2 regions of the Bacillus swezeyi genome follow, and region 2 is predicted to be linked to the other one. Evidence: a T-box and tRNA genes for the amino acid it is inferred to sense, from the RefSeq annotation. Region 2 holds a T-box; the other holds one or more tRNA genes.
What was found. A T-box is a leader RNA that pairs with one kind of tRNA and senses whether it is charged. The one in region 2 lies ahead of tyrS (tyrosine--tRNA ligase), so its partner is inferred to be a tRNA-Tyr.

Region 1: it has a tRNA-Tyr gene. The T-box ahead of tyrS (tyrosine--tRNA ligase) is inferred to sense a tRNA for this amino acid. The anticodon was not compared.

What each region holds. Positions count from the first base shown of each region.
Region 1 covers NZ_CP133085.1:180,417-184,832, reverse strand. The annotation lists gene rsiW (anti-sigma-W factor RsiW) at 1-436, opposite strand, end outside; gene sigW (RNA polymerase sigma factor SigW) at 450-1,013, opposite strand; gene rocF (arginase) at 1,244-2,158, opposite strand; tRNA gene RBH91_RS01060 (tRNA-Gln) at 2,283-2,354, opposite strand; tRNA gene RBH91_RS01055 (tRNA-Tyr) at 2,359-2,443, opposite strand; tRNA gene RBH91_RS01050 (tRNA-Thr) at 2,455-2,527, opposite strand; tRNA gene RBH91_RS01045 (tRNA-Val) at 2,732-2,807, opposite strand; tRNA gene RBH91_RS01040 (tRNA-Glu) at 2,923-2,997, opposite strand; gene RBH91_RS01035 (2-thiouracil desulfurase family protein) at 3,170-3,622, shown strand; gene murQ (N-acetylmuramic acid 6-phosphate etherase) at 3,801-4,416, shown strand, end outside.
Region 2 covers NZ_CP133085.1:823,176-827,591, forward strand. The annotation lists gene pgmB (beta-phosphoglucomutase) at 1-458, shown strand, start outside; gene RBH91_RS03835 (GNAT family N-acetyltransferase) at 866-1,096, shown strand; gene tyrS (tyrosine--tRNA ligase) at 1,110-2,360, opposite strand; T-box leader at 2,406-2,620, opposite strand; gene RBH91_RS03845 (MarR family winged helix-turn-helix transcriptional regulator) at 2,615-3,061, opposite strand; gene RBH91_RS03850 (hypothetical protein) at 3,260-3,826, opposite strand; gene RBH91_RS03855 (hypothetical protein) at 3,826-4,218, opposite strand.

The sequences.
Region 1 (4,416 bases), 640 kb from region 2:
CGTTTTTCACGGTTACATCGCCTTTGACAACCTCGCCTTCAGGCACGATAACCGTATTGTTTTTCACAACGAGATTAGGCTGGTTGGATACACTGAAATCATGATCATTTTTCCAGCTTGAAAAAAAGCTGCCGCCCATCAAAATCATAAATAAAGCTGCCGCCACAATAAACGGATGGGCTTTCAGCCATCTGTTAATGGAAACCGTCCGTTTTTCCTTCGGTAGATTCGCCAGCACATTGGCCGTAAAGTTTGCCGGAGCTGTAAGATGCGACGTGCTTTGCACAAGAGCGATGGATTTTTCCATTTCATGAAGGCGTTTTTTACATCCTTCACATGATTGGAGATGCTCTTTTAATCGCGTTTCATCTTCCGGAAGAATGTCTCCATCAAGATATTTATGCATAAGCTGAACAATGTGCTCCGGACAGCTCATTTCATCACCCCACTTAAAGATCCCTTAATTGTTTTCTGAGAGCCTCTCTGCCCCTGTGTATTCTCGTTTTCACAGTACCTACGGGAATATTCAAGATTTCACTGATCTCAATGAGTGAGAGCTCATCAATGTACTTCAATACGATGACCGTCCTGTATTTATCGGGAAGCCTTAAGATTTTTTCCTGAATGGTGCTGTGCAGCTCCAAAGAAATCACTTCGTCCTCCGGAAGCGCAGCATCCGCCGCAACCTGGGAATACATCGTTAGTCCTTCTGTCCCTGCCACCTCTGCATCCAAGTAATAGTCCGGCTTTTTTTTACGGATACGATCGATGGTTAAATTCGTTGCGATTCGATAAAGCCATGTGGAAAATTTCCGGTTTATATCAAAACTGTCGATATTCACGTATGCTCTGATAAATGCTTCCTGTGCAATATCTTCCGCCTCATGCGCATTCCCGAGCATACGGTAGCAAAGCTGATAAATTTTGTCTTTGTAAATATCCACGATGTCTGCAAATGCGTTACGGTCGCCTTTTTTCACCTGTTTAATTCTTTTTTTTATCATTGTTTCCATATTTATCTAACCTCTGCCTTCACCGGTCTTTATGTATACGAATAGATTTTTTAAAAGGTTTCATGAAATTCATAAAAATAGTTTATCAAATTTTTGGGAGGGTGTAGATGGTTTCAATAAGATCGAGCCCTTAATATTAGCTTAAAAATATTAAACATGATAAATGGTTTGAAATTGAGACTTTCCTCCAAAAATAACAGCGGCCTCCGGAGCCGCCGATATCGAACTTCTTATAATAATTTTTCGCCAAACAATGAACCCATTAAAGCAACAGCCGTTTCAGCCGTTTTGTTTCTCTCATCCAATATCGGATTCACTTCAACAAACTCAGCCGATGTAATGAAATTGTATTCTTCAAGCATTTCCATCGCCAAATGGCTTTCCCGATAGCTGATTCCACCCGCCACAGGGGTTCCGACACCCGGCGCATCATTTGGGTCAAGAGCGTCTAAATCAAGCGACAAATGAACACCGTCCGTCCGCTCCCGCAAATAGTCAATCGTTTCCTCCATCACCCTCGTCATGCCGAGACGGTCGATTTCATGCATTGTGTATACTTTGATTCCTTTTTCACGGATCAGCTTCTTCTCCCCATCATCAAGAGATCTTGCTCCGATGATGACAATGTTTTCCGGTTTAATTTTGGCATCTTTTCCGTACAGGCCGGTTAACCCTTCATGGCCGATCCCAAGACTGATAGCCAGCGGCATACCGTGAATATTGCCTGAAGGAGATGTTTCCTTTGTATTTAAGTCAGAATGCGCATCATACCAAATGACGCCCAAGTTTTGATAGTGTTTCGCAAGCCCGGCAAGCGTACCAATCGCAATGCTGTGGTCTCCGCCAAGAACGAGAGGAAATGAACCTGATGCTACAATTTTGTCAACGGCTGCTGCCAGCTTCAAACTCGCATTTGTAATCGCTTTCAAATTGCGTAATTCTTCGGATGCTGTTTCTTCGCCTTCCTTCTCATCCTCTCTCTGGCCGATTGTCAGATCCCCCAAATCTTCAATCCCTCCGCAAAGGCCTTCCAGCCGTTCATTAACTCCGGCACAGCGAATCGCACTCGGCCCCATATCTACTCCTCGTCTCAGCTGTCCGAGATCCATCGGCACACCGATCATTGAAATCTGTTGTTTTAACATGTGATATCCCCCTTCCAGACCTTCATTGTACCGTTCAACACAAAATTGACTCAACAAGACATTTTTTTGAATAGTTATACAAAAAGGCAAAATAAAAAGGACATCCGCACAGGATGTCCAAAAACTGGGCTAGCTGGATTCGAACCAGCGCATGACGGAGTCAAAGTCCGTTGCCTTACCGCTTGGCTATAGCCCAAAAATGGTGGAGGGGGACGGATTCGAACCGCCGAACCCTGAGGGAGCGGATTTACAGTCCGCCGCGTTTAGCCACTTCGCTACCCCTCCGAAAAAAACAGTGCCGGCCAGAGGACTTGAACCCCCAACCTACTGATTACAAGTCAGTTGCTCTACCAATTGAGCTAGACCGGCATGATAAAGAATAAACATTATATAAGAAATAGTTTAAATCGTCGTCCCGAACTCAGCAGGCTCAATCACAGAAGCCTCTCCTTCGGTACGCTGAAGCCAAGCTCCGAAGCACATTCGATCGTGCTCTACCAATTGAGCTAGACCGGCATATCAATATATCTTATGCTTTCACACTTGCGGTTGTGAATAACCGCTCCGCAAAAATGGTGGAGGATGACGGGATCGAACCGCCGACCCTCTGCTTGTAAGGCAGATGCTCTCCCAGCTGAGCTAATCCTCCGCAGTACAGGACGTACAAGTGCATGCATTGCAACAGGACGTTGGGCCTTTAGCATGCCTTCCATTAAAAAGCCCCGGTATGCACCTTACGCTTTTTAACATGCTGTCCTAAAAAATGGTGACCCGTACGGGATTCGAACCCGTGTTACCGCCGTGAAAGGGCGGTGTCTTAACCGCTTGACCAACGGGCCAAAACCTTGTTTTCAAACAGCTCTCGTAAAGCTGACAAAAGTTATTATATACAGGTTCCTCCCCATTTGTAAAGGGGAAATTAAAAATTTTTATTTTCAAACTTCTTGCGTGAATCTTTTTAGAAATGGTTTAAAATATGAGTATCTGAATACAGGAGAGGGGAAGACGAATATGATATTGGTCAGCTCGTGTTTAGCAGGTGTTGAATGCCGCTATAACGGGACGCACAGCTATGTCGAAAAAATAAATAGGCTCGTTGAAGACAATAAAGCGATGATCGTTTGTCCTGAATTGCTCGGCGGTTTTCAAACCCCGCGGGAACCTGCCGAAATTTCAGGCGGAACGGGTGAAGATGTTTTAAACGGTGATGCGGTCATCATGACGACATCAGGAGAAAATGTAACAGATCTTTATTTAAAGGGTGCTTACAAAACACTTGAACTCGCCAGGCAAATTCAGGCTGATACCGTTGTTTTAAAAGAAAACAGCCCATCCTGCGGAAGCAGCCGCATTTACGATGGCAGTTTTTCAAGCCAAAAAATAGCCGGAAACGGAATCACAGCAGCCCTTCTCAAACGAGAAGGCTTTCGCGTAGTTTCCGAACATCAAATAGATGAGCTGTAAAAACACGCAGGCGAAAGCGCAGTCAAGACTGCGCTTTATTTTATTCTTCCGCCGTCTTCATTAGAACCGTTTTAAAACAAAATTTCATTATTTTTCTTTTCTTGTTGAAATAAAATTCCAGAGTGAATATACTGAAAATTAAGAAATATATGCTATTCCGTGTCAGGAGGATTTGTTAATGGAAAACAGCAGCCTAAGCTCCTTAACGACCGAGCTTCGCAATGAAAAGTCAAAGCGTATTCACCAAGCGGAAACAATCGATATTCTCACAATCATCAATGAAGAGGACAAAACAGTGGCTGAAGCAGTAGAAGCCGTTTTACCCGATGTAAAAACTGCCGTTGATTTTGCTGTCGAGTCGTTAAAGAAAGGAGGGCGGATCATTTACATTGGCGCCGGAACAAGCGGAAGGCTCGGCGTACTCGACGCAGCGGAATGCCCGCCGACGTTCAGCATTTCTCCAGATACAGTCAGAGGAATGATCGCCGGCGGAGAAAAAGCTTTGTTCGAAGCTGTCGAAGGTGCCGAAGATCATGAAGATTTTGGAATGCGCGATCTGCAATCGATTCAACTTTCAAAAAACGATACGGTTATCGGAATTGCCGCCAGCGGCCGGACCCCCTACGTACACGGCGGGCTGAAGTATGCCAGACAGACCGGCGCCAAGACAATCTCCTTGACCTGCAACAAAGATTCGGCGATCAGCAAAGCAGCCGACCACAGCATTGAAGCGGTCGTAGGACCTGAAGTCGTTGCGGGATCGACGCGAATGAAGGCTGCAACCGCTCATAAAA
Region 2 (4,416 bases):
GGCATTATCAAAAGCTGATCCAAAACCTGATGCCGGCAGATCTTTTGCCGGGAATCAGCCGGCTTCTTTGTGAACTGAAAAGTGAAAAAATAAAACTCGCTTTAGCTTCGTCAAGCCGCAACGCCCCCGCCATTTTAGAACAATTGGGGGTCATAGATGATTTTCAAGCCATCGTTGATCCGGCCGTCCTTGCTAAAGGAAAGCCCGACCCTGAAATATTTTTAACCGCCGCAGCGCTGCTCAGCGTATCTCCGGCTGAATGTGCGGCGATAGAGGACGCTGAAGCAGGGATAGCCGCAATCAAATCTGCCGGAATGTTTGCCGTTGGAGTCGGTCATGAACTGTCAATGCATGCCGCTGATCTGATTGTCAAGGACACGCGTGAATTAACGTTTGATCTGCTGAATGAAGGATGGCACGCTGCCAGTGTTGAAGCTGAGATAGACAGAGGAAAATAAAGAGGGAAAAGAGAATCATCAAATACGATCAAAGACCGCCGTTTTCGGACGGGCGGTCTTTTTTGACATCATACAATAAAGAGAGGCTGTGAAGAGGTACAGCAGTCCGGAAACATTTCTGGCTCATACCGAAGACCGCCTTGAGATCCATCTCCCGCCAACAATAAATCGCCAAAAGCCATGACTGCGGTCAGCTGAATCCTCTCATCATTTTCCGCTGTTAACAAAACGGCTTCGTTGTCAGCTTTTTTCTTTAAAGCAAAGCGGCAGGTTATTGACCCCTTCATTTTTCTGTACGATGGGACGTGATCGAGCGCGAAGAATAGCGGTGAATGAGGTAGAAAGTTCTTCCCTTTATGTATGGGAAGATGGAGGCGAGCCTGTTTCGATGGCGCAAAAGGTAAGACATGACCGTCAATCTTGTCTTTACACCGCCGGCTCACCGCAAAAAAGGGTATGCCTCATCATGTGTGGCGGCCCTCAGCCGGGCGCTGTTGGACGAAGGTTTCTCATTTTGCTGTTTATATACCGGGCTGGACAATCCGACTTCTAATAAAATATATCAGGAGATCGGCTACCGGCCTGTGACTGACGCTGTCGCATATGCTTTTTACGACAAACAGCCCCATCGAACATGATGAGGCTGCTTTTTTATTTGTCCATTTTCAATTTTACAAATTTCCGTTTGCCGATTTGAATGATCATACCATCTTGGACGGTCATATTCTTATGAATGGATTCGGCCTTTTTTCCATTGATTTTAACGCCGCCGTTTTGAATCATGCGGCGCGCTTCGCTTTTAGAAGGCAGGAGCTCGAGCGCTGTTAATAAATCGATTAACGGTATCGTCTCCCCGCCTTTCCAATGAACGTCCGTCATCTTGTCAGGGGCGCTTTTTTGCTGAAACACTTTTTTGAATTGCTGTTCGGCTGCTTCAGCCGCTGCGCTGCCATGATACATGCTGACTATCGTTTTCGCTAAAAGCATTTTGGCGTCTCTTGGGTGAACGGCTCCCGTTTCCAGCTCCTTCACAAGCTGTTTTTTGTCTTCAAGCTCTAAACCGGTGGCCAGGTGAATGTATGTTTTCATTAAACTGTCCGGCAGTGACATCGTTTTGCCGTACATTTCATTTGGATCTTCATCAATGCCGATATAATTGTTTTTTGATTTAGACATCTTTTCGACGCCGTCCAGCCCCTCAAGCAAAGGCATGAGAATGATGACTTGTTTTTCTTTCTTGAATTTTTCCTGAAAATGTCTGCCCATCAAAACATTAAAATGCTGATCAGTGCCGCCCAGTTCTATGTCGCTTTCAAGGACGACCGAATCATAGCCCTGCATTAGAGGGTAAAAGAATTCGTGAAGCGAGATCGGTTTTTGCATGGCGATTCTTTCTTCAAAATCATCCCGCTCCATCAGACGGGCAACCGTAATTTTCCCTGCCAGTTCAATCACATCTTCCAGTTTCAATTGTTTGAGCCACTTTGAATTGTAGTGGAGCTCCACCTTGTCTTGATCAAGCACTTTTCCAAACTGCTCGAAGTATGTCTTCGCATTGTGCTGAACTTCTTCGTCTGTCAGCTGCTTTCTTGCGGCAGACTTGCCTGTAGGATCGCCTATTTTTCCAGTGAAGTCTCCGATGAGAAGCTGTACGATATGGCCGTTCTCCTGGAATTGGCGCAGTTTATTCAAGACGACGGTGTGGCCTAAATGAACATCTGGCGCTGATGGATCTAATCCGAGCTTGATTTTGAGGGGAGAGCCGGTCACAATCGATTTAGCCAGCTTTTCCCGTAATTCTTCCGGCGGAATGACTTCCTGGGCGCCGGACATATACAAACTAAGCTGTCTTTCTGCTTCCCGCTTCTGAGCGGGGGTGAGCTGGTCAAATATTTGTTGCATGGTAATTCCTCCTTTTTTTCGATAAATAAAAAGAGCCGCATCCCGATAAGGGACGTGGCTCATTGCACGCGGTACCACCCTGGTTGAAGATATCAATCTTCCGCTTATTCAGATAACGGTTTCCCGTTCTTTGCTACTTCAGGTTCACAAAGAAAGCTCAGGGAGGTAATTCACGTCTGCCTTTGCACCGGCTCACACCATCCGCCGGCTCTCTGGAACAGGGAGGCAGTTCCGCTACTCGTTCCCGTCGATGCTTATGTTGTATGAAGATTGTCTGCCGCTTTTCTAAGCAGCGCTGCCAATGTTTTCTGCTCCTCATTTGTCATGCCTGCAATCAGCTTCGTTTCCCCTTTATAGAATTCCGGATAAAGCTCTTCGATCGCGGCTTTTCCTTCAGCTGTAATCGTGACGAACACGAGCCGGCGGTCTCTTGGGTCAACGCTTTTTGAACAGAAGTTCTTTTTCTCAAGCGTTTTGATGACATTGCTCGCAGTGGCTGTTGAAATGCCTGACAGCCCGGCGAGCCTTCTCGTTTCAAGCCGTCCCCACACCCATAAATCGTAGAGAATGGAGAAAGCCGTCCAAGACAATTTGTATGAGGAAAGGACTTCTGTCTCCATTTTGACGCGAAGCCTTTGAGCTGAGCGATATAGATTGGTGGCGATCGATATGGCCTCCAAATTGAGGGAATCGATCGGCATCTGTTTCAGCTTTTTGAGCGTATCCCGTTCTTCCTGGCGAAGATGGGAACCTTGAATCAATCTGTCCAAATTAAAGCCCGCCTTTTTATTGTCAGAATCATTAGCTATGAAATGAATTTTAACAGAGAGGGGTGGTCTATGCAAGCCTCTTTTCGATGGACAACACAAAAAAGCCGGCAGCTTTGGCGGCTGCCGACGTTATTGCTTAACCAGCTGCTTATGCAGCAGTTTAATATGATCTCCTTTTTTGACGCTGTCATATTGCTTTTTCGATACGAGCACGGCCTGCTCTTTGCCGGTTTGATCCTCAATCAGAAGCCAGTATCTTTTTTCCTTTGGTTCTATGAGTTCTTTCTCTTTGATCCCTGCGGTGTGGAGCATCTTTTTTTGTTCAGCGGTATATCCGCTTCCATGAAAGATCATCCAGTATGGGAAGTAATAATTAAAGAATGATGTACCCGCCGGATTTTGGTTCAGCGTTTGCTTGACGCTGCCTTTGTAAAGTGCGTTGGAAGGCAATGTCCGCTGCATGGCGCTTGACATATTGCTTCTGTTCGAATACCGTCTGTTTGCAGCCTGTTTCATATAGCTGCGAACGCTCTTATTGACCGAACCTGCGCGTGCTTTTGCAGAGCTTCTGCCGCTTGAGCTTGAAGCCTTAGTTCCTGATGATCCTTCGCTGGTGACTGCCTCTGCCTGATTGCCCGATAACGTTGTCAACATGGTTAAGACGATCAGCAGGATGAAAGGCGCATTTTTCTTCATCACTTATCATCACTGCTCTTTTGTTCGATTTTGTCCTTCACAACGCCTTCCAGCGGCTCCTGGTCATATTTGATGTATGGCGGACGGTAGATAAACGCTTCATCGCCCCGGATTTTAATGTATGGCTGTTCGATATCTTCAACATTTTCTACATATTTTTTGAATGTCTCTGTCTTTTGTTTCCCTTTCGCCATATATGAGACTTTTAATAATGGCGCCTTGTCGGATTCGCTGTCATTCAGATAATCAAACCATACGAGATCATATTTTTTGATCGATTTGTCCTTTGCCACTTCCTGTGAACGATCTAAGCCGCCGCCGGAGCATCCTGAAATGATAAGAGCGGAGAGAACGGCGATCATGCTTAAAGAAAATAGTTTTTGTTTTTTCATCAAGATCATCCTCTTCATTCCATATTCCTCTTTATATACGGCCAATCCAATGAATCGTGTCATTTTTTTATGATTGTTGCAGGTGGTTAACCAAAAATCCAGTGTCATATTTGCATCTCAAACGTAAAGAAACTGTAAAATACCAATTCTATGAAAAAAGTTATAATCTGAATGTCAGAAAAAAATCCCAGTCATGGA